Regions from separate parts of the Pseudomonas extremorientalis genome, predicted to be linked through region 1. Evidence: riboswitches for the same ligand, from Rfam matches in the RefSeq annotation. Region 1 holds a riboswitch; each other region holds the start of a gene.

The links. Region 1 has a riboswitch for cobalamin ahead of LUU92_RS12725 (CbtB domain-containing protein). Riboswitches for the same ligand answer to the same signal wherever they lie in the genome.
Positions count from the first base shown of each region.
Region 2: another riboswitch for cobalamin. It lies ahead of cobO (cob(I)yrinic acid a,c-diamide adenosyltransferase); the one in region 1 lies ahead of LUU92_RS12725 (CbtB domain-containing protein).
Region 3: another riboswitch for cobalamin. It lies ahead of LUU92_RS19365 (ABC transporter substrate-binding protein); the one in region 1 lies ahead of LUU92_RS12725 (CbtB domain-containing protein).

Region 1 is NZ_CP089519.1:2,846,585-2,854,166, forward strand. It holds gene LUU92_RS12695 (fatty acid cis/trans isomerase) at 1-701, shown strand, start outside; gene LUU92_RS12700 (acyltransferase family protein) at 789-1,811, shown strand; gene nfuA (Fe-S biogenesis protein NfuA) at 1,871-2,455, shown strand; gene cobM (precorrin-4 C(11)-methyltransferase) at 2,642-3,388, opposite strand; gene LUU92_RS12715 (cobalamin biosynthesis protein) at 3,458-3,850, opposite strand; gene LUU92_RS12720 (CbtA family protein) at 3,847-4,548, opposite strand; gene LUU92_RS12725 (CbtB domain-containing protein) at 4,560-4,748, opposite strand; cobalamin riboswitch at 4,846-5,051, opposite strand; cobalamin riboswitch at 5,176-5,375, shown strand; gene cobW (cobalamin biosynthesis protein CobW) at 5,469-6,530, shown strand; gene cobN (cobaltochelatase subunit CobN) at 6,534-7,582, shown strand, end outside.
Region 2 is NZ_CP089519.1:4,650,950-4,658,531, reverse strand. It holds gene purM (phosphoribosylformylglycinamidine cyclo-ligase) at 1-114, opposite strand, end outside; gene LUU92_RS20895 (DUF2066 domain-containing protein) at 457-1,497, shown strand; gene LUU92_RS20890 (AI-2E family transporter) at 1,530-2,603, shown strand; gene hda (DnaA regulatory inactivator Hda) at 2,807-3,511, shown strand; gene LUU92_RS20880 (C40 family peptidase) at 3,721-4,350, shown strand; gene LUU92_RS20875 (C40 family peptidase) at 4,495-5,034, shown strand; cobalamin riboswitch at 5,200-5,446, shown strand; gene cobO (cob(I)yrinic acid a,c-diamide adenosyltransferase) at 5,526-6,137, shown strand; gene LUU92_RS20865 (cobyrinic acid a,c-diamide synthase CobB) at 6,134-7,441, shown strand; gene bluB (5,6-dimethylbenzimidazole synthase) at 7,438-7,582, shown strand, end outside.
Region 3 is NZ_CP089519.1:4,307,639-4,315,220, forward strand. It holds gene ptrR (putrescine utilization regulator PtrR) at 1-710, opposite strand, end outside; gene LUU92_RS19345 (aldehyde dehydrogenase family protein) at 814-2,196, shown strand; gene LUU92_RS19350 (protealysin inhibitor emfourin) at 2,253-2,558, opposite strand; gene LUU92_RS19355 (M4 family metallopeptidase) at 2,573-3,634, opposite strand; gene LUU92_RS19360 (DNA/RNA non-specific endonuclease) at 3,765-4,691, shown strand; cobalamin riboswitch at 4,728-4,922, shown strand; gene LUU92_RS19365 (ABC transporter substrate-binding protein) at 5,025-6,035, shown strand; gene LUU92_RS19370 (FecCD family ABC transporter permease) at 6,032-7,036, shown strand; gene LUU92_RS19375 (ABC transporter ATP-binding protein) at 7,033-7,582, shown strand, end outside.

The DNA of each region.
Region 1 (7,582 bases):
CCCGCGACGGTTTCCTCGACGATTGGTACCAGAACAGCGGCAAACTCAAGCTGTGGCTGGATTACGAGGCAATCGATGACGACAAACCCACCGGCCTGCACCTGAACGAAAACGATCCGAAGCGCGACTTTGCCAACCAGTTGCTCACCCGTTATGGCGATTTGAATGCCAGCCCGGACCCGATCAACCGCTGCAGCGGCGCCTATTGTTCCCGCGATGGGATCGACCCGGCCTTGCAGGATGCGGAGCAGGCCCTGAGCCGCCTGACCTCACGCCCAGCTGCCGGGCTCAAGGTGATTGATCAATTGCCTGAAGCGACGATGCTGCGGGTTGAAACCGCCAGTGGCAAACGTGTGGTCTATAGCATGCTGCGCAATCGTGCCCACAGTAATGTCGCGTTTTTGCTGGGGGAGGCTTATCGCTACCAGCCGGGCCTGGATACGGTGACGATTTATCCGGGTGTGCTGAGCAGCTACCCGAACTTCATGTTCAATATTCCAGCCCAGGAAGTGCCTGAGTTCGTGGCTGAAATGGAGCAGGCCAAGGATGCCAAGGGTTTCGAGGAGATTGTGGATCGGTGGGGTGTGCGACGCAGTCATCCATTGTTCTGGCAGTATTTCCATGATTTATCGCAGTACATCCGCGAAACCACGCCGGTGGAAGAAGGGGTATTGGACATGAACCGCTATGAAAACCTATAACTAAGGGCAGTGATCCAGTCATCTCTCTGAGCGGGTGCTGAAGCGGTCGGATATCTATCTTGCGGGAGTGGAACAGGTATTCCGATCATGTTGATTTCAGTACAGGCGCTACGGGCGCTGGCGGCGTGGGTGGTGGTGGGGCATCAATTCATGGGGACGTTTTTCGATTATGAGGCACATAATCCTCTAGAGTTCGTGTTCGCCGATAAGGGCGGTATAGGGGTCGACGTATTCTTTGTCATCAGCGGCCTTGTGATTTTCCTGGCGACCGCTGACAAGTCACTGACACCCAGGCAATTCATACTTATGCGAGTGGCCAGGATAGTTCCGGCGTATTGGTTCTATACCCTGGTCACGGCTGTCGTGATCGCGCTCGTCCCCTCGATGTTTCCAGATGATCATCTCGAACTGGGTCATGCGCTCATGTCGCTGCTGTTTCTCTGCGCCGAACACCCAGGGGGTTATGGGGTCTACCCGCTGCTGAATGTCGGCTGGACCCTGAACTTCGAGATGCTGTTCTATGTCCTGTTTGCCATCGCCTTGTTGGTTCCCCCGTCCTATCGGTTGTGGGTGGTGGCGGTGCTACTGTTTCTCGCGTGCTACATCGGTCCTGCGCTCGACTTGACCAGCGATTTTTATCGTCAGGACATGGTTTTTGAATTCCTGATGGGCGTTGTGATCGGCATGCTGTACCGCCGCGGCCTGTTTCGGGCCAGGGCATGGCTGCCGTTGTTGGGAATCGTGGTGGCTTGTGCGGCGATTTACCAGGGGGCCGATGTACCGCGCGTGTTGGAGTGGGGGATGCCCAGCGCGATGCTGGTGATGAGTTTTGTGATGCTGGAGCCTTACTTTCAAGGCTCTCGCTTTATGAAGATGCTTGGGGATTGTTCCTATTCGGTGTATTTGCTCCACGACCTGGTGCTGTGTGCTGGGCGATGGGTTGTGGGGCACACTGGAATAAGCCCCTACTTGATATTGCCTGTTTGCATTGTACTGACGGCATCTGGCGCCTTTTACAGCTATCACTGGCTGGAAAAGGCTACATACCTCAGGCTCAAGCGTTGGTTTGGCGTGGAGGCTCCGGTTGTCCTTTCCCGACAGAAATACTAGGACTTTGTACCTGCGTAATATTTTGGCGTAAACTGCCGGCAAGCCTGTGAGGAGTTTCCATGACTGCCATAACCATTACCGACGCCGCCCACGATTACCTGGCTGACCTGCTGTCCAAGCAGAACACCCCGGGTATCGGCATCCGCGTCTTTATCACCCAGCCCGGCACCCAATACGCCGAGACGTGCATTGCCTACTGCAAGCCTGGCGAAGAGAAGCCTGAAGACACCGCCCTGGGGCTGAAAAGCTTCACCGCTTATATCGATTCCTTCAGCGAAGCTTTCCTTGACGATGCCGTGGTCGATTACGCCACCGACCGCATGGGCGGCCAATTGACCATCAAGGCACCGAACGCCAAGGTGCCGAACGTCAATGCTGACAGCCCGGTCAACGAGCGTATCAACTACTACCTGCAGACCGAGATCAACCCGGGTCTGGCCAGCCACGGCGGCCAGGTCAGCCTGATCGACGTGGTTGAAGACGGTATTGCCGTGCTCAAGTTCGGCGGCGGCTGCCAGGGGTGTGGCCAGGCGGACGTGACCCTGCGCGAAGGCATCGAGCGCACCTTGCTCGAGCGTATTCCGGAGCTCAAGGGCGTACGTGACGTGACCGACCACACGCAGAAAGAAAACGCCTACTACTGAGTAAGGCGTTCGCTGCGGACATAAAAAACGGCGCCCCGTGAGCGCCGTTTTTTGTGCTTTAAATTCAATGGGTTACGCTATCTATCTAATGTTGAATGTTTATTGCGGAAGCTGGGCTGTCAGATTTCTTTTAATGAATTTACTCAATAAAATCAATGACTTGTATCTGTTTTGTGATGTTGAATATCAAGGTCGATAAAGATGCGCATGCCCCGCCCGATACAACGATGACTCGCTGAAACTGTCACTCGCCAACACCCGACCCACCACAATCAACGCCGTACGCCGAAACCCTTTGGTCGCCACTTTTGCAGCGATGTCACTGAGGGTGCCGACCGCCCAATCCTGATCGGGCCACGTCGCCCGGTGCACCACGGCAACCGGACAATCCGCGCCATAATGGGGCAGCAGTTCGGCGACGATCCTGTCCAGGTGGTTGACCCCCAGATGAATCGCCATAGTGGTGCCATGTCGCGCCAGGCTGTCGAAGTCCTCACCGGCCGGCATGCTGGTTTTATCCGCGTAGCGGGTCAGGATTACACTCTGGGCAATGTCGGGCAGGGTCAGCTCGGTTTCCAGCAGGGCCGCGCAAGCGGCCACCGCCGTAACGCCAGGGATGATCTGGAACGGGATGCCCAGCTCGCGCAAATGGCGGATCTGCTCGCCGATCGCGCCATACAGGCTGGGGTCTCCGGAGTGCACGCGTGCCACATCCTGGCCCTTGGCATGGGCGGCCTTGATCAGGTCGATGATCTGTTCCAGGTGCAGTTCGGCGCTGTTGGTCACCGTTTCTGCCTGATGACCTTCCAGTACCGCCGCCGGCACCAGCGAGCCGGCATAGATGATCACCGGGCAACTGCGGATCAGCCGTTGGCCTTTGACGGTGATCAATTCCGGGTCGCCGGGGCCTGCGCCGATGAAGTAGACGGTCATGGGAAATCCTGATGAAAAACGGGCGAGCATGAAATCTGCTCATGATCGAAAGGGGCGATTATCGGGTTTTCAGTCGGCGCACGCCAATGCAAAGGTGGCCTGGACGGTTTTCCGGCGGGTGATCAGCAGGCGCGCAGGGGCGTTGGCGAGCTGTTCGGCCAGGGCCAGGGCGGCGCTTTCGGCGATGCCGTAACAGCCGGTGTGGGCAAAAGCCACGTCCGATTTATGGCTCAGCCGGTCGGCATAAATCGCCAGTCGTTCAGCGTTGAAACACTGCAACGGCAGGTTCAGCAGCGCGGCCAAGGCCAGCAGCCCGGGTTCTTCCTGTTTGCGATCAAGACTGGCCAGGGCAGTGATACGGTGGCGCTCGATACCGCCCTCGACGAGGGCGGCGTCAAACAAGGCCAGCAGGGTGTGGACATCACAGCCCTCCCGGCAGCCCAGGCCGACGACCAGTTTCACGCCGAGTATCGATCGTCACGGTTGCGGCGGAACAGCCAGGCGCTGATCAGGCCCAGGGCCAGCCAGAACGCCACGTTGGTCAGCTGCGAAGCAATCTTGAACTGCGCTTCCAGTGCTTCCGGGGCCAGCATCGAATGCACTTGCGGTTGTGGCGCGCCGATCACGTGCGGCACCACCAGGATTGCCGCGCCCAGCGCCTTGAGCAGCCAGTTGCGACCGAACACGATCAGCGCGATACCGGCTGCAGTAGACGCGGCAGTACCGATCCACCAGATCTGCCGTTCGGCCAGGTCAGCGGCGGCGGTGCCCGGCAGCTCGGGCGGCAGGCCCAGGGTAGGCGCCAATACAAAGGTCGCATAACCCGCCAGGCCCCAGAGCAGGCCTTGGGCGGTACGGGTCGGTGCCCGCAGGGTGTACAGGCCGGCCAGCATCAGGGCGAAGCCAACGGCGACCACCAGGTTACCACCCGTGGTGGACAGCACGCGTTGCCAACCGTCTTCAGGCTCCCAGGCTTCGGCGTCATGGGTATGTGCAGCTGCGCCGTCGGCGTGTGCGTGCAGCTCAGCCGCTGCCGGGGCCTTTTCAAAGGTCTCCGCCTGCAGAATCAGTGGGGCGACCCAGAAACTTTGCAGCAAAGTCAGCAACAGGGCAGCCAGAAGGCCGGTGAAACCTGCGGTTTGCGCAATACGCTTGATCATGTCGGCAAGCCTCAGTGGCACGGGAACGCGGCGCTGTGGCGGGTATCGTGGGCAGCGTTGTGTACCGCCTCGATATGCGAGAAGCCGGCGAAATACACCAGGCACGCGCCGAGGATCGACGCACCGATGGCGGCGGTCAGGCGTTGGCCCAAGGTAGAGGTGCTGCTGGTGGCGTGCGAAGTGCTGCTGATGATCGACATGGCGCGTCCCTTTCAGGTGTCAGGGTGAAACGAGCGCATGAAAGCCCCGCGAGCCAGGCACGCAGGGCTTTGAACAGCGCCCGCCCACCGCGGGTTTGTTATCTGATTTTTTCGGGCCGGTCTCCGGGCTTGCGAGGGGCTCAATGCCTGAAAACGTCGCCTTCCCATGCCGACTGGCACAGTGGATATGACGTTTCGCTCGCTTACCGTTGCGGGGGCAGCACCGGACTGTCATGCGTGTGTGCATGAGTCACCGGTTTCCCGTTTCACCCTTTGCAGGGCACCCGAAACAAGATGTGTAGGAGAGCATGGGGGTGGGAGGGGAGTCAATTGGGGATGTGCGTTCTGGGGGCATGTCCGTTACCGCAGCAATGGATATGTACTCAAGCCAACCCAACCCCATCATTGACCATCCCCCAAGCACTGCGTAGCCTTGCACCCTCGAGGTTCTTCGGCCCAGGCCGAAGCTAAGAAGGGAACGCGGTCCAAGCCGCGGCTGCCCCCGCAACTGTAAAGGGTTCAGCTGACTGCCACGCCACTGCCGACAAGGCGGGAAGGCGCAGCCAGCGCCGGTCGCAAGACCCGCAAGCCCCAAGCCAGGAGACCTGCCTCGCAACCGATTTTCTACTTCAACCGGGCGGGGTGATCCGGTGACGAAATCCGCTGCTGCGCGCCGTCGCAGCGCCAATCGTCCCATATGCCCGCCCCCAAGGGCATCCGATGAAAACACTGGCCAAACTCCCCGTTACCATCGTCACCGGCTTCCTCGGCTCGGGTAAGACCACCTTGCTGCGCCACATGCTCGACAACGCCCAGGGCCGTCGCATCGCGGTGATCGTCAACGAATTCGGCGAGCTGGGCATCGACGGTGAAATCCTCAAGCAGTGCTCCATCGGTTGCACCGAAGAAGAGGCCAACGGCCGCGTCTACGAATTGGCCAATGGCTGCCTGTGCTGCACCGTGCAGGAAGAATTCTTCCCGGTGATGCGCGAATTGGTCGCCCGTCGCGGCGATCTCGACCATATCCTCATTGAAACTTCCGGCCTGGCATTGCCCAAGCCATTGGTGCAAGCCTTCCAGTGGCCGGAAATCCGCAGTGCCTGCACCGTGGATGCGGTGATCACCGTGGTCGACAGCCCGGCCGTCGCCGCCGGCACTTTCGCTGCCTTCCCGGACCAGGTGGACGCACAGCGCAAACTCGACCCGAACCTGGACCACGAATCGCCGTTGCACGAGTTGTTCGCCGATCAACTGGCGAGCGCCGACCTGGTGATCCTCAACAAGGCCGACCTGATCAATGCCGAAGACCTGGCCCGCGTGCGCCTGGAAGTCGCCGAGGAGCTGCCGCCGGCGGTGAAGATCGTCGAAGCCAGCAGTGGTCGCTTGCCCCTGGACGTATTGATCGGCCTGGGCGCCGGTTCCGAAGAGCACATCGACGGCCGCCACAGCCACCACGATCATCACCACGAAGGTGAAGACGACCACGACCACGATGCGTTTGACTCGATTTCCATCGACTTGCCGCAAGCCGATGAAGCACTGCTGCTCGATGCCCTGACGCAACTGGTGGTGCAACACGGCATCCTGCGCGTCAAAGGTTTCGCCGCCATCCCGAACAAACCGATGCGCCTGCTGATCCAGGGTGTGGGCACGCGGTTCGACAAACACTTCGACCGTGCCTGGGGCGCTGAAGAAGCACGCACCACGCGCCTCGTGCTGATCGGCCAGGAACTGGACGCGGCGGGCCTCGAAGCGCAACTGCGCGCCGCCCTCAGCGTCTGACCCATGCACCTGCTCAGGACCCAGCCCGGTGGTTTCGTCTCGGACGACAATATTGCCGACCTTGGCCAAACCCCCGCTGACCTGGTGATCCTGTGCAGCGGCGATTCCAGCCTGGCGCTGCTGGCCGAAGCGGCCCGACAGTTGCCCGACGACTACCCGAGCCTGCGCCTGGCCAACCCGATGCAGGTGCAGAACCATGCGTCGGTCGACTTGTACGTCGATGAGGTGCTGCGCCACGCCAAGGTCATCCTGATTTCACTGCATGGCGGTATCGGTTACTGGCGCTACGGCATCGAGCGTCTGGTGGAATTGGCCGAGCGCGGTGTGCAGCTGATCCTGGTGCCGGGGGATGATCGCCCGGACCCGGAACTCAGCGGGCTGAGCACCGTCGGTGCCGAAGAGCGTGATCGGCTGTGGCACTTCCTGCGTCAGGGCGGCCTGGGCAATGCCCTGGATTTCTATCGCTGCCTGGCCAGCGCCTACCTGGGGCGCGCCTATGCCTGGGCCGAGCCCCAAACCCTGCCACGCACGGCGATCTATCACCCGCACCACGCCAGCGCCCGCCTGAACCATTGGCAGGCAGACTGGAACGCCGACTGGCCGGTGGCGGCGGTGTTGTTCTACCGCTCCCATTTGCAGGCGGCCAATACCGGTTTTATCGATGTGTTCTGCCAGCGCCTGCACGCAGCGGGGCTTAACCCGTTGCCGATGGCGGTGGCCAGTTTGAAAGAGCCCGGCTGCCTGGCGGTGGTCGAGGACCTGCTGGATGAGGTCGGCGCGGCGGTGATCCTCAATACCACCGGCTTCGCCCAATCCAGCCCCGAAGCGCCGCATTTACGCCCGTTTCGCCGCGATATCGCGGTGATCCAGGCCATTTGTGCCCAGGACAACCAGCCCGGCTGGGAGGCCAGCGAGCAGGGCCTCGGCCCCCGCGACCTGGCGATGCACATCGCGTTGCCGGAGCTGGATGGGCGCATCATCAGCCGGCCCATCAGCTTCAAGGACCTGGCCTGGCGCAGCGAACGCAGCCAGTCGGACGTGGTGTGCTACCG
Region 2 (7,582 bases), 1.8 Mb from region 1:
GACTTCAGGGCGCGCAGTGCGCTTGGCGACGCTCTTGATGCGTTCGACCAATGCTTCACCGGCGTCGATGTCTACACCGGCGTCCTTGTAGCTCAGGGAGGGTTGCTTGCTCATGATCCAGGCCTTTAGGGGGGATTTCTGGGTAACGACCGAGCGGGCGGGGGCTTTTATAAAGGCCACGCCGTTGACGGTCTGCGAAGGCGCGCGATTTTATCAGGCTTGAGGGGCAGCGGCCATCCTCGGGCCGACGGGCAGGGGCATATGGCGTTAAAAAAATGCTAATCGGGTCTGCTTTGGCGCGTATTAAGGTATAGCCTTTACTGCGCTAGCGTTGTGACAGTACGAAAACTTACCAAGACCCTGTGAATGTTTTATCGGTCGCCGTGGTCACAGCCTTGGCAAACCGAGTTCACGCGGTCTGTTCCAGCCGCTAAATTTGTCGTTCGGGAATCTTCCATGCGTCTGTGTAAATTCTTCTTTGTGGGCTGCTTGTCGTTGGTCAGCCTGGCGAGTCATGCCGAAACCCTTAATGGCCTTTATCAAGTACTCGAACCCGTCAGCAGTCAGTCGCCGCAAGAGCGTGACCAGGCGACCCAGCGCGCCGTGCAGACCCTGGTGATCCGCCTGACCGGCGACGCCAAGGCCGCCGAGGGGCCGGGTCTGGCGGCCGTTCGCAAGGATCCGCAACAAATCATCAGCCAGTACGGCTACGACGCCGGCCCGCCGGAAAGCCTGCAAGTGGATTTCGACCCGGTGAGCACCGATCGCGTGCTGCGTGAAGCCGGTCTGTCGATCTGGGGCAGCAATCGGCCGTCGATCCTTGGCTGGTGGCTGAACGACTCCACCGAAGGCAGCAGCCTGGTGGGTGATGGCCAGACCGTCGCCCAGGCGCTGCGCCGTGCCGCGCAACACCGTGGCTTGCCGCTGCGCCTGCCGCTGGGCGACCTGGATGAGCAGGTGGTCGCCACCGCACCGAACCTGGAAAGTGCTGACGCCACACCGTTGCGCGCCGCTTCCGAACGTTACGGCGCCGACGCTTTGCTGGCCGTGCATGCGCGTCAGGAAGGCAACCAATGGCAAGCCAAATGGCGCCTGTGGCTGGGCGACAAGAGCGAGCAGGGCACCGCGCAAGGGGCCGACACCGGCGCTGTAGCCGACGCGGTGATGCTGGCGGTCAGCCAAAAGCTCGCGCCACGCTTTGCGGTCAAACCCGGCGTGAGCACCGAACAATTGCTGGAAGTGCAGGGCATGACCCTTGAGCGTTATGCCGCGCTGGGTCACCTGCTGGAGCCTTTCGGTGGCCAGCCGCAGTTAGTGGATGGCAATCGCATCGTATACCGCGTCAATGGCAGTGCCGATCAGTTGCGTACCCAGTTGAGCCTGGCCAAGTTGCAGGAGATTCCTGCGGGTGAGGCACCGGTCCCGCAACCGGTGGCGGAGGGTGCGCAGCCGGCTGCTGCACCAGAACCTCAGGCGCAAATGCGTTTTCGCTGGTAGCAGTTTTCTTCTTTATATAGATGGAGTGGTTTATGGCGGATACGCGTCGTTGGGTGTGGCTTGGCGGGTTTGTCCTGCTGTGCGTTTTTGTGTTCCTGCTGCATTCGATCCTGACGCCATTCCTGGTCGCGTTGCTGCTGGCTTACCTGTTCGATCCGGTGGTGGATCGCCTGGAAAAAGCCGGGTTGTCGCGGACCTGGGGCGTGGTGACGGTGTTCGCCCTGTTTACCTTGATCATCACGGCGTTGGTGCTGGTGCTGGTGCCGATGCTGGCCAAGCAGTTGTTCCGCTTGTATGAGCTGGCGCCGCAGATGCTCGATTGGCTGCAGCACACGGCGATGCCGTGGGCCCAGGCCAAGTTGGGGTTGGCGGATGGTTTCTGGAAGTTCGACAAGGTCAAGGCGGCCATCAGCGAACATATGGGCCAGACCACCGATATTGTCGGGGTCATCCTCAGCCAGGCGACGGCGTCCAGCCTGGCGTTGATCGGCTGGCTGACCAACCTGGTGCTGATCCCGGTGGTGGCGTTCTACCTGCTGCGCGACTGGGACATCATGATGGCCAAGATCCGCAGCCTGCTGCCGCGCAACCGTGAGGAGCGCATTGTTTCGCTGGCTGAGGAATGCCATGAGGTGCTCGGCGCCTTCGTGCGCGGGCAGTTGCTGGTGATGCTGGCCCTGGGGATCATCTACGCGGCCGGCTTGATGGCTATCGGCCTGGAGCTGGGTCTGTTGATCGGCCTGATCGCCGGCCTGGCCGCAATCGTGCCTTATATGGGGTTTGTGATTGGGATCGGCGCGGCGCTGGTCGCGGGCTTGTTCCAGTTTGGCGGGGACTTGTACCCGATGCTGGGTATCGTGGCCGTCTTCATGGTCGGCCAGGCGTTGGAAGGCATGGTGCTCACGCCGTTGTTGGTCGGGGATCGGATTGGTCTGCATCCGGTGGCGGTGATCTTTGCGATTCTGGCGGGTGGTGAGTTGTTTGGCTTCACGGGCATCCTGCTGGCGTTGCCGGTGGCTGCAGTGATCATGGTGCTGGTGCGCCATGTGCACGATCTGTACAAGGATTCGGATGCTTATACGGGGGTTGAAGATCCCGACCTGTAACTCTATCTTCACAAACCCGGCCAAGGCCGGGTTTGTCTTTTCTGGGGGCGGTCCGTCAAACAATCTGCATAAATCCAACAAGTTAACGCAAACCTTTGATTTTGCTTGGGGTCTGTTGCATTGTGCGCCCGGCGTCACGGGTATAAACTTTGCAAACTTTACACAGAGGCCACTAACGGTTCGTTCGGAGCCGTTCAGTCAGCATGAAACCGATTCAGCTGCCCTTGGGTGTGCGTCTGCGTGACGACGCCACCTTCATCAACTACTACCCAGGCGCCAATGCCGCTGCACTCGGCTATGTCGAGCGGCTCTGCGAAGCCGACGCCGGGTGGACTGAAAGCCTGATCTATCTGTGGGGCAAGCACGGCGTAGGGCGTACCCACCTGTTGCAGGCTGCGTGCCTGCGGTTCGAGCAGATGGGCGAACCGGCGGTGTACCTGCCGTTGGCCGAGTTGATGGATCGCGGTATCGGCATCTTCGATCACCTTGAGCAATACGAACTGGTGTGCCTGGATGACTTGCAGGCGATCGCCGGCAAGGCGGATTGGGAAGAAGCGCTGTTTCACCTGTTCAATCGCTTGCGTGACAGCGGTCGGCGCCTGCTGATTGCCGCGTCGACTTCGCCACGCGAGTTGCCGATCAAGCTGGCCGACCTCAAGTCGCGCATGACCCTGGCGCTGATCTTCCAGATGCGCCCGCTGTCCGACGAAGACAAATTGCGTGCCCTGCAATTGCGGGCCTCCCGTCGCGGCCTGCACCTCACCGACGAAGTCGGGCACTTTATCCTTACTCGAGGCACCCGCAGCATGAGTGCGCTGTTCGATTTGCTCGAGCAGCTCGATCAGGCGTCCTTGCAGGCGCAAAGAAAATTGACGATCCCTTTTCTCAAGGAAACGTTGGGCTGGTAACTCATTGAATTTGCGTGGTTCGCCATTTTACGGGCGCCAGAAAACCTGCGTTTCTGCCGGCTGGGCTTCGCATTCGAACCGATAAATGGAATTACGGCTTAGATGTCATAGTCCAATCGCGAAGTCACATAGAGCACGATTGAATTTGCAAATCGATGTGATAGAAGGCATAGTCTCGACTTCTTTACATATCAGCCACGGTCGTGCCCATGCTAAATCGCTTCGCACCCCTCGTGCCCCTCGCACTCGTTACCCTGTTGTTTGGTTGCGCCTCCCACCCTCAGCAGGTGGCAGATCAGCAGAAACCACAGGTTCAAAATCAGGCAAAATTCGTTGCTGCACAATCTGCCTCTGTTTATGAGGAAGAAGTCGCAACGGAAAAGGAACTGGCCGACTTCGCCGGCAACAAGCCTTATCAGCTTCCAGTCCTGGCCGACAGCATCCTCGAACGCGGCATGTCCCTGATCGGTACCCGTTACCGTTTCGGTGGTACCTCTGAAGCCGGTTTCGACTGCAGCGGTTTCATCGGCTACCTGTTTCGTGAAGAGGCCGGCATGAATCTGCCGCGCTCCACCCGCGAAATGATCAACGTGAATGCACCGTTGGTCGCACGCAACAACCTCAAGCCTGGTGATCTGCTTTTCTTCAGTACGGCAGGCCGTGGTCGTGTGAGCCACGCCGGTATCTACCTGGGCGATAACCAGTTTATCCACTCCAGCAGCCGTCGCAGTGGCGGTGTCCGGGTCGATAACCTGGGTGACAGCTACTGGAGCAAAACCTTCATCGAAGCCAAGCGCGCACTCGCCATGGCCCCGACGACGGTTACCGCTAGCAAGTAAACTTAAAGTGATACTTGAAGTTTGACGTGTAAGCGCTAGAATCCCTGGACATTGTTGTAATCCGTTCGCGCGAGCTTTGCTTGCGCGTTCTGGTTTTCAGCGTTCGGCAGCGAAAGCCGCATCCAGACCAGGATTGTTCTGCACATGTCGACCTCGGCCCGCCTGATTCTCATTGTTTGCGCCGCGCTGCTCAGCGCCTGCGCAAGCCGCACACCGCCGCCCGCTCCCGTAGCGGTGAAGCCCAAGCCGGTGTTCAACTATTCCACCCAGAATTTCTCGCCCGCAGCTGAAGACGTACTCTTCCGCGCGCTGGGCCTGGTCGGCACGCCTTACCGTTGGGGCGGCAACACGCCGGACTCCGGGTTTGATTGCAGCGGCCTGATCGGGTTTGTCTTCCGCGATGCCGCCGGGATTTCCCTGCCGCGTACCACCCGCGAGTTGATCGTAATGCGCGCGCAGGACGTCAGCGAGCAGAACCTGCAGACCGGCGACCTGCTGTTCTTCGCCACCGGTGGCGGTTCCCAGGTCAGCCACGCCGGAATCTACGTGGGTGAAGGGCGCTTTGTGCATGCGCCACAAACCGGCGGTACGGTGAAGCTGGACACGTTGTCCAAGGCCTATTGGCAGAATGCCTATTTGAGCGCCAAGCGCGTGTTGCCGGGCAACCTGGCACGCAATCCTTAGCGCCAGACTCGAATCGAAATGTGGGAGGGGGCTTGCCCCCGATAGCGGTGTGTCAGCTAAAGATAACTGGGCTGATCCACCGCCATCGGGGGCAAGCCCCCTCCCACAGTTGTTTTGTGTCGACTTCAAGTTGCTTTAATTGACGCTCCACCCCCAACCTACTACCCTTCGCCGCTTGTTCCAGGTGCTCTGTGACCCACGGGTCGACAGAGTGAAACAGGGAAGCCGGTGAGTGAGCGCACTTCTACACAGTGCCGCCGCGATTCCGGCGCTGCCCCCGCAACGGTAAATGAGTCAAGACGCTGCCTTTTGCCACTGTATCGCCTGCGATATGGGAAGGCGCAGCGTTGGCCTGCCTTCAGCCAGCACGCCACTCATGAGCCCGGAGACCGGCCTGCAACATCCAACAGCATCACGGTGGGCGATGCTTGGCTGTCTGCTTTTCTTTTTTCCTGCCCGCCGTTTTTGTCCAGCCCCAACGGAGAGCTGCCATGACCGATTCCCCCGACCGCGACGAACGCCACCTGGCGCGCATGCTGCGCAAAAAAGCCGTGATCGACGAGCGCATCGCCAACTCCCCCAACGAATGCGGTCTGCTGCTGGTGCTGACCGGCAACGGCAAAGGTAAAAGCAGCTCCGCGTTCGGCATGTTGGCCCGTGCCATGGGCCACGGCATGCAGTGCGGTGTGGTGCAGTTCATCAAGGGGCGCAACAGCACTGGAGAAGAATTGTTCTTCCGTCGCTTCCCCGAGCAAGTGCGCTTCCATGTAATGGGCGAAGGCTTCACCTGGGAAACCCAGGACCGCCAGCGCGACATCGCCGCCGCCGAGGCCGCCTGGGCGGTCTCCCGCGAATTGCTGCAAGACCCCTCCATCGGCCTGGTGGTGCTGGACGAGCTGAACATCGCGCTCAAGCACGGCTACCTCGACCTGGACCAGGTCCTCAGCGACCTGCAAGCCCGTCCACCGATGCAACACGTGGTGGTCACCGGCCGCGGCGCCAAGCCCGAGTTGATCGAAATGGGCGACACCGTCACCGAAATGGGCATGCTCAAGCACGCGTTCCAGGCGGGTATCAAGGCACAGAAGGGCGTCGAACTTTGAATCAGCCCCGTCATTGCCCTGCCGTTTTGATCGCCGCTCCGGCGTCCGGCCAGGGCAAAACCACCGTCACCGCCGCGCTCGCCCGTTTGCACCGCAACCTGGGGCGCAAGGTGCGCGTGTTCAAATGCGGCCCGGACTTTCTCGACCCGATGATCCACGAACGCGCCAGCGGTGCGCCGGTGTATCAGTTGGATATGTGGATGGTGGGCGAGCAGGAAAGTCGTCGTTTGCTGTGGGAAGCGGCGGGGGAGGCAGACCTGATCCTGATCGAAGGCGTGATGGGCCTGTTCGACGGCACACCCTCCAGCGCCGACCTGGCGCGACACTTCGGCGTGCCGGTGCTGGGGGTGATCGACGGCACGGCCATGGCGCAGACCTTCGGCGCGTTGGCATTGGGCCTGGCGCGCTATCAGCCGGATCTGCCATTCGCCGGCGTATTGGCCAACCGTGTCGGCACCCTGCGTCATGCGCAACTGCTCGAAGGCAGCCTCACCGAGGGCCTGCGCTGGTATGGCGCATTGTCACGCGAGACCGGTATCGAACTGCCCAGTCGCCACCTCGGCCTGGTGCAAGCGAGCGAACTGAATGACCTCGATGTACGCCTGGACGCCGCCGCCCAAGCGTTGGGCAGCAGTTGCGAAGTCGCCTTGCCGCCGCCGGTGACGTTCGCTGCGCCCCAAGTGATCGAGGCTGAGCCGTTGCTCAAGGGCGTGCGCATTGCCGTGGCCCGCGATGAGGCCTTCGCCTTTACCTACGGCGCGAGTCTCGACCTGCTGCGCGCAATGGGCGCTGAGCTGAAGTTTTTTTCGCCGATTCACGATCGCCAATTGCCCGATGCCGACAGCCTCTACCTGCCCGGTGGTTACCCCGAATTGCACCACCAGGCGCTGTCGGAAAACATCCCGATGCTCGACGCCATTCGCGCTCACCACGCGGCCGGCAAACCCTTGCTTGCCGAATGCGGCGGCATGCTCTACCTGCTGGACTCGCTGACCGATGTCGACGGCATCCGCGCTGAACTGCTCGGCCTGTTGCAGGGCGACGCGGTGATGCAAAAGAAACTGGCGGCCCTGGCCCTGCAAAGCGTCGAATTGCCGGAAGGCACCCTGCGTGGCCATACCTATCACCATTCCCTGACCACCACTGAATGGCAACCGATTGCCCGTGGCCTGAGCCCCAATGGCGGGCGCGGTGCCGAGGCGGTGTATCGGCAGGGGCGGATGACGGCGTCCTACGTACACTTCTATTTCCCATCCAATCCCCAGGCGGTGGCCGCATTGTTCGCGCCCGATCCAGCACTATGAGCGACAACGCTTTTCCCCAGGCCGACCGCGACGCCGTCTACCGCGCCATCGCCGAACGCCGCGACATGCGCCACTTCAGCGGCGGCACTGTCGCCCCCGAGCTGCTCCACCGCTTGCTCCAGGCCGCACACCAGGCGCCCA
Region 3 (7,582 bases), 1.5 Mb from region 1:
CTGCGCGGCATCAGCGCCAGCCCGGCGCCGGCACTGACGCAGGCGAGCATGCCGTGGTACGACTCAATCTCGAAGATCTTGCCCGGCACCGCGCCATCCTGTGAGAACCAGCGCTCAAAATGGTGCCGATACGAGCAGTTGGAGCGGAAAGTGTAGATGTTCTCGCCATTCACATCCTGCCCCCGGGTGATCGGCGCGTGATGCAGCGGCGCGATCACTACCATCTCTTCCTCGAATACCGCCACGCCTTCCAAGGTGGCATGCAGCACCGGCCCGTCGACAAACGCCGCCGCCAACCGCCCCGATAACACGCCTTCGATCATCGTGCCCGACGGCCCGGTGCTCAGGTCCAGCTCGACCTTGGTGTGTTTCTGGTTGTACGCCGCGAGCAACGCCGGGATACGCACCGCCGCCGTGCTCTCCAGCGAACCGAGGGCAAACGCACCCTGGGGCTCCTCCCCCGCCACTGTCGCACGGGCCTCCTGCACCAAGTCGAGGATGCGCCGCGCATAGCCGAGGAAGTTCCAGCCCGCCGGCGATAGACGCAAGCGGCTTTTCTCGCGGATAAACAATTCCACGCCCAGGTCCTGCTCCAGTTGCTTGATGCGCGTGGTCAGGTTCGACGGCACGCGGTGAATCAACTGCGCGGCGGCGCTGATGCTGCCTTGCTCGGCAACGGCCTTGAAGATTTCCAGCTGCACCAGGTCCAAGTCATTCTCCAATCGTGAATATATTGCTTAATATTATTCAGTTTCCAGAAAAGATATAGCCCCGTAGGCTGAACCCAACCTCATCATTCAGCAGGACGGTGCCATGAACGCGACTACCCACGCCCTCTCGATCAACCCGGCCAACGGCGAAACGGTCGGCAGCTACCCGTATGAAACCACGCAGCAACTGGATGCCGCCCTTGAGCGCGCCACCCTCGCCTTCCGCACCTGGCGCCGCCAGCCGGTCAGCCAGCGCGCCGAGTTGCTGCTGAGCCTGGCCAGCGCCCTGCGCGAACAAGCCGAAGACATGGCGCAGATGATCACCCTGGAAATGGGCAAACCCATCGCCCAGGCCCGTGCCGAAATCGAAAAATGCGCGCAGCTCAGCGAGTGGTATGCCGCCCACGGCCCGGCCATGCTCGCCCCGGAACCGACGCAGGTGGACAACGGCAGCGCCCAGATCGAATACCGCCCACTGGGTCCGATCTTCGCGGTGATGCCGTGGAACTTCCCGGTGTGGCAAGTGCTGCGCGGCGCCGTGCCGACCATGCTGGCCGGCAACACCTACGTGCTCAAACACGCACCCAACGTGATGGGCAGCGCTTACCTGATCCAGCAGGCGTTCCACACCGCCGGTTTTGCCAAAGGCCTGTTTGAAGTGGTCAACGTGACCAACGACGGTGTCTCCCAAGCCATCGCCGACCCACGCATCGCCGCCGTCACCCTCACCGGCAGCGTGCGCGCCGGTATCGCCATCGGCTCCCAAGCCGGTGCCGCATTGAAAAAATGCGTGCTGGAACTGGGCGGCTCCGACCCGTTCATCGTGCTCAACGACGCCGACCTCGATGCCGCCGTACAAGCCGCCCTGATCGGCCGTTTCCAGAACAGTGGCCAGGTCTGCGCCGCCGCCAAGCGCCTGATCATCGAGGAAGGCGTGGTGCAAGCCTTCACCGCCAAATTCCTCGAAGCCAGCCGCGCCCTGGTGATGGGCGACCCGACTTCAGCCACCACCTACATCGGCCCGATGGCCCGCTTCGACCTGCGCGACGAGCTGCATGGCCAGGTCCAGGCCACCCTGGAAGAAGGTGCGACCCTGCTGCTGGGCGGCCATAAAGTACCCGGCACCGGTAATTACTACGCGCCGACCGTACTGGCCAACGTCACCGACCAGATGACCTCGTTCAAACAGGAACTGTTCGGCCCCGTGGCCTCGATCATCACCGCCCGCGACGCCGACCACGCCGTGGCCCTGGCGAATGACAGCGAGTTCGGCCTCACCGCGAGCATCTTCACCCGCGACCCGGCGAAGGCGCGGGACATCGCCAATCAGCTGGAAACCGGCGGCATCTTCGTCAATGCCTTCAGTGTCTCCGACCCTCGGGTGGCGTTTGGCGGGATCAAGAAAAGCGGGTTCGGCCGCGAGTTGTCGCACTTCGGTGTCCGCGAGTTCTGCAACGCGCAGACCGTGTGGCTGGATCGCACATAAATCAGAGCAGCGCCTGACCTGTGGCTCACCACAGGCATGCGGTGGCCTGAAATTGTTTATGCACGAATATGCCGCCGCACACACTGCACCAACCCCTCCAGCGCCTGCGACTTCACTGGCGCGAGCACACAGACCGTGTGTTCGCGCTGGTCCTCCTTCACCGTCAGGGTGTAATGCACCTGGCCCGGGTTACCGGGCGCGGGTTCACTGCTTTGCGGCAGTTGAAAGAAGTCGCACGCCTCGACCAACTGCCGCAACTCCTGCTGGTCCTGCTCGGGCAGGCTGTCCAGCTCAACCGTACGCGGCTTGGCCAGGCCCGGAAAAAAAGCAGGCCCGCCGTTTTCCTTCAGCGAAATTTGCATGGTTGCTCCTCACGTCAGACTGAAATACCGACCGCCTTCCAGCCCTCCTTGACCGCCTTCTGCTCATCCTTGTTCGCGCCGTAGAGGCGACCGGCAACATCGTAGGTAATGCGTGCAAAGCGCAAAAACCCTGAGTTCGGCCGCAACCGCGCATCACGCAACGCGTCGTACCAGATGCGCCCGGCACGTTCCCAGGCAAACCCGCCGATTTTCGTCGCCACCTGGTAAAACGCATGGTTGGGAATACCGGAATTGATATGCACCCCGCCATTGTCCTCGTAGGTCTGCACAAAATCATCCATGTGTCCGGGCTGAGGGTCCTTGCCCAGCAGCTTGTCGTCAAACGCGGTGCCGGGGGCTTTCATCGAGCGCAGCGCGGTGCCTTTGATCTTCTTGGTAAACAGCCCTTTGCCGATCAGCCAATCGGCGTCCTCGGCCTTTTGTTTCAACGAATATTGCTTGATCAACGAACCGAACACGTCCGACAACGACTCGTTCAACGCGCCGGACTGATTGAAATACATCAGCTTGGCCTCATCCTCGGTCACACCGTGGGCCAGCTCATGGCCAATCACGTCGAGGGCGACCGTGAAGCGGTTGAACAGCTCGCCGTCCCCATCCCCGAACACCATCTGGGTCGAGTTCCAGAACGCATTGTTGTAGTTCTGGCCAAAGTGCACGGTAGCGTCCAGGGCCATGCCGGCATCGTCGATGGAGTTGCGGTCGAAGACCTGATCGAAAAAGTCGAAGGTGGCACCCAGCCCATCATAGGCCTCGTCCACCGCCGCGTCGCCACTGACGGGCTGGCCTTCGCCACGGATGAGTTTGCCCGGCAGGCTGTCGCTGCCCTCGGCGCTGTAGATCGAGCGTCGCTTGTCGGCGCCCATGGCCAGCGCCAGGTGCGCCGGGCCCTTGGCGGGCACCGCGACCATGCGCAGCGAGCGGAAGGTGCTGTCCTTGGCGCGGGTACGCAGCGCGACATCCCGTTGCGCTTTGTCACCGTTACGCGCGATCTGGTCGAGCATATAGGGCGGGATCAGGCAGAAAATCGGGTTACGGTAATGGCGATCACACATGGGCTGGCTCCTTGTTGGCGTGTGCTGAACGTCCGGGTGACCGTTTGAGGATAGCCCCCAGGGGTTAGTGCGTATGATCAATTGTCATTAATCTATGTTGCAGTCGTGTTTATCCAAGGAGGACTGACCGATGCCCGCACGTAAAACCAAAATCGACCTCGCCTACCGCCCCCGGCTCGCCGACCTGCGCCCGTTGATCGCGCCGAGCCCCACGCTGCTGGAGGCCAGGGCAGCGACACCCCGCGTCACACCGGCCAAAGACTTGAAGGACCGAAGTGGCTACGCAGAAGACTTTCTCGGCAGCTTCGGGGTGCCCTGGCCCACACTGGAAGAAGCATTGGCGAGCGATGCCCAGAAGCGCCTGGACTACACGCACTTCTCCATAACGATGTCACGCGCCAAGCGCCTCGCGCTGTATGTGGGCGTCAACATCGACGGCGGCCAGCATGTGGACATCATCCGCAGCAACGACACCTGGGCCTACGATGGCCGCCTGCCGGTCGACGCCCAAGTCGGCGAAGCGCTCTACGCCGGCAATGGCCTGGACCGCGGCCACCTGGTGCGCCGCCAGGACCCCAATTGGGGCGACGTGGCGCAAACCGCCAACCTCGACACCTTCCACTTCACCAACTGCTCGCCGCAGATGAGCGGGTTCAACCAGAAGACCTGGCTGGAACTCGAAGACTACATCCTCGACAACACCCAACGCTGGAAAGCCCGGGCCACGGTGTTCAGCGGCCCGGTGTTCGCCGACGACGACCGCATTTACCGGGGCGTGCAGATCCCCAAGGCGTTCTGGAAGGTGGTCGCCTACCTGAGCGATGACGGCAAGCCTTCGGCCAGCGCCTACATGATCGATCAGAGCCGCGAACTGGGCCAATTGGACCTGGTGTTCGGCCAACTGCGCACCTACCAGCGCAGCGTGATCCAGATCGAGCGCCTGACCGGCATCCGCTTCGGCAACCTGGCCGACTACGACGGCTTCAGCAACGAAGAACGCGCCACCGGCACGCGCATCGAAGCGCTGATCCAGGGGCCCGAGGACATTCGTCTCTGACCGGGCACGCCGTGGGCTATGTCGCCCCGCCTTAATCAACTACCATACCGCGCCGGTTCCCAAACGGGACTAATAGGGAATCCGAGGCGCGGTACACCCGCGCCAACCGGAACTGCCCCCGCAACTGTAGATGCCGAGCCTGCTCCTCGATGCCACTGGACCTCGTCCGGGAAGGCTGGAGCCTGGCGACGACGCATCAGTCAGGAGACCTGCCGGCCCAAGCTCAATCACTAACCGGCGGGGTGTCCGGGAAGGACATTCTTGCCTGTCGCTCCCCCGGAGCCCGAGAGTGAATTTCCGAATGGCACGTACGCTTCACTCGGAGATCGCCCCATGCTGCCACGCGTTACCGCCCTGCTCACAGGCGTTGGCTTCTGTGCCCTGGCCCAAGCCGCGCCCACTCACTACCCGCTGACGGTGGAAAACTGCGGCAGCCAGATCACCTTTGCGCAAGCTCCCACCCGCAGCGTGACCATCGGCCAGGCCGCCACCGAGATGCTGTATGCCCTGGGCGTGGCCGATAAAGTGGTCGGCACCTCGCTGTGGTTCAACAGTGTGTTGCCGCAGTACAAGGCACAGAACGATAAAATCGAGCGCCTGGCCAACAACGAACCGAGCTTCGAAGCCGTGATCGCCAAGCGCCCGCAACTGGTGGCCGCCGAGCTGGAATGGGTGGTCGGCGCGCAAGGTGTGGTCGGCACCCGCGAGCAGTTCCATGAACTGAAGATCCCCACCTACCTGCTGCCCTCCGACTGCGAAGGCAAGGACAACCTGGTGGGCGCCGACGGCACGCGGCTGGAGCCGTTTCGCATCGAGACTATCTATAAAAGCATCCGCCAACTGGCGCAGATATTCGACGTGCAGGAGCGCGGCCAGCAGCTGAACGACGAACTCAAGGCGCGCCTGGCCAAATCCGTCGCCACCGTGCAGGGCAAAGGCCTCAAGCAGGCCAGCGCGCTGGTGTGGTTCTCCAGTGCCGAGATGGCCAGCGATCCATACGTGGCCGGCCACAAGGGCATCCCCGAATTCATGCTGCAAACCCTGGGCCTTTCCAACGTGGTGCAGTCCGATGAAGAGTGGCCCGCCGTGGGTTGGGAAACCATCGCCAAGGCCAACCCGACCTTCCTCGTCATCGCGCGCATGGACCGCCGCCGCTACCCGGCCGACGACCATGAAAAGAAACTCGCCTTCCTGCGCAGCGACCCGGTAACGCGCAACATGGACGCGGTGAAAAACAACCGCATCATCATCCTCGACGCCCTGGCGTTGCAGGCCAGCATCCGTATGTTCGACGGCCTTGAACAACTGGCCACGGCCATCGACGGCTACGACCTGCCAAAATGATGCGCGCCCTGCTCGCCCTGGCCCTGCTCCTGGTTGCCGTCCTCGCCGGCGTGGCCATTGGTGAAACCGCCATCTCGCCACAGGTGGTGCTCCAGGTACTCGCCAACAAACTGTGGGGCGCCGGCTACGTGCTCGACCCCATCGATGAAGGCGTGGTGTGGAACTACCGCCTCACCCGCGCCCTGGTCGCCGCCGCCTGCGGTGCCGGGCTGGCCACCTGCGGGGTGATTTTGCAATCGCTGTTGCGCAACCCGCTGGCCGATCCCTACTTGCTGGGCATCAGCGCCGGCGCTTCGACCGGTGCGGTGCTGGTGGCGTTGATGGGTGTGGGCGGCGGCTTGGTGTCGTTGTCGGCGGGCGCGTTTATCGGCGCGATGGCGGCGTTTGCCCTGGTGATCCTGTTGGCGCGGGCCAGCGGTTCGGTCAGTGGCACCGGCCAGATCATCCTCGCCGGTATTGCCGGCTCGCAATTGTTCAATGCGCTCACCGCGTTCCTGATCACCAAGTCGGCCAGCTCCGAACAGGCGCGCGGCATCCTGTTCTGGCTGCTCGGCAATCTAAGCGGCGTGCGTTGGCCCTCGGTGTGGCTGGCGGTGCCGGTGGCGGTCGCCGGCTTGGCCGTGTGCCTGTGGCACCGCCGGGCGCTGGATGCGTTTACCTTTGGCAGCGACTCGGCGGCGTCCCTCGGTATTCCGGTGCGCCGCGTGCAATTTGTGCTGGTGGGCTGCGCGGCGCTGGTGACGGCAGTGATGGTGTCGATTGTCGGCTCTATCGGTTTTGTCGGGCTGGTGATTCCCCATGCCGTGCGCCTGTTGCTTGGCACCGGGCATTCGCGGCTGTTGCCCGCCAGCGCCTTGGGTGGCGCGTTATTCCTGATTGCGGCGGATGTGCTGTCGCGCACGCTGATCAAGGGCCAGGTGATTCCGGTCGGCGTGGTCACCGCGCTGGTCGGTGCACCGGTGTTTGCGCTGATCCTGATCGGCCGGAGGAATGCGCGATGAGCGTATTGAGCTGCCGCGGGCTGGGCTTCAAGGTGCGCGAGGCCGAGTTGCTGCGGGATGTTCATCTGGACGTGCAGTTGGGTGAAACCCTCGGCATCGTCGGCCCGAATGGCTCCGGCAAATCCACCTTGCTCAAGCTGTTGGCCGGGCTACGTGCACCAGCGTCCGGCGAAGTGCTGCTGGGCGGCCAGCGCCTGGGCACGCTGTCCCGCCGCGCCATCGCGCAGCAACTGGCCGTGGTGGAGCAACAGGCCGACACCGACGACGCCATCCGCGTATTCGACGCCGTGGCCCTGGGCCGTACGCCATGGTTGTCGGCGCTGAGCCCGTGGTCCAGCGAGGACGATGCCATCGTGCGCCAGGCCCTGCGCGACGTCGACGCCACCCACCTGAGCCACCGCGCCTGGCGCAGCCTCTCGGGCGGTGAACGCCAGCGCGTGCACATCGCCCGCGCCTTGGCGCAACGGCCGCAGATTCTGTTGCTGGATGAGCCGACCAATCACCTGGATATCCAGCATCAGCTGGCGATCTTGAAGGGTGTGCAGG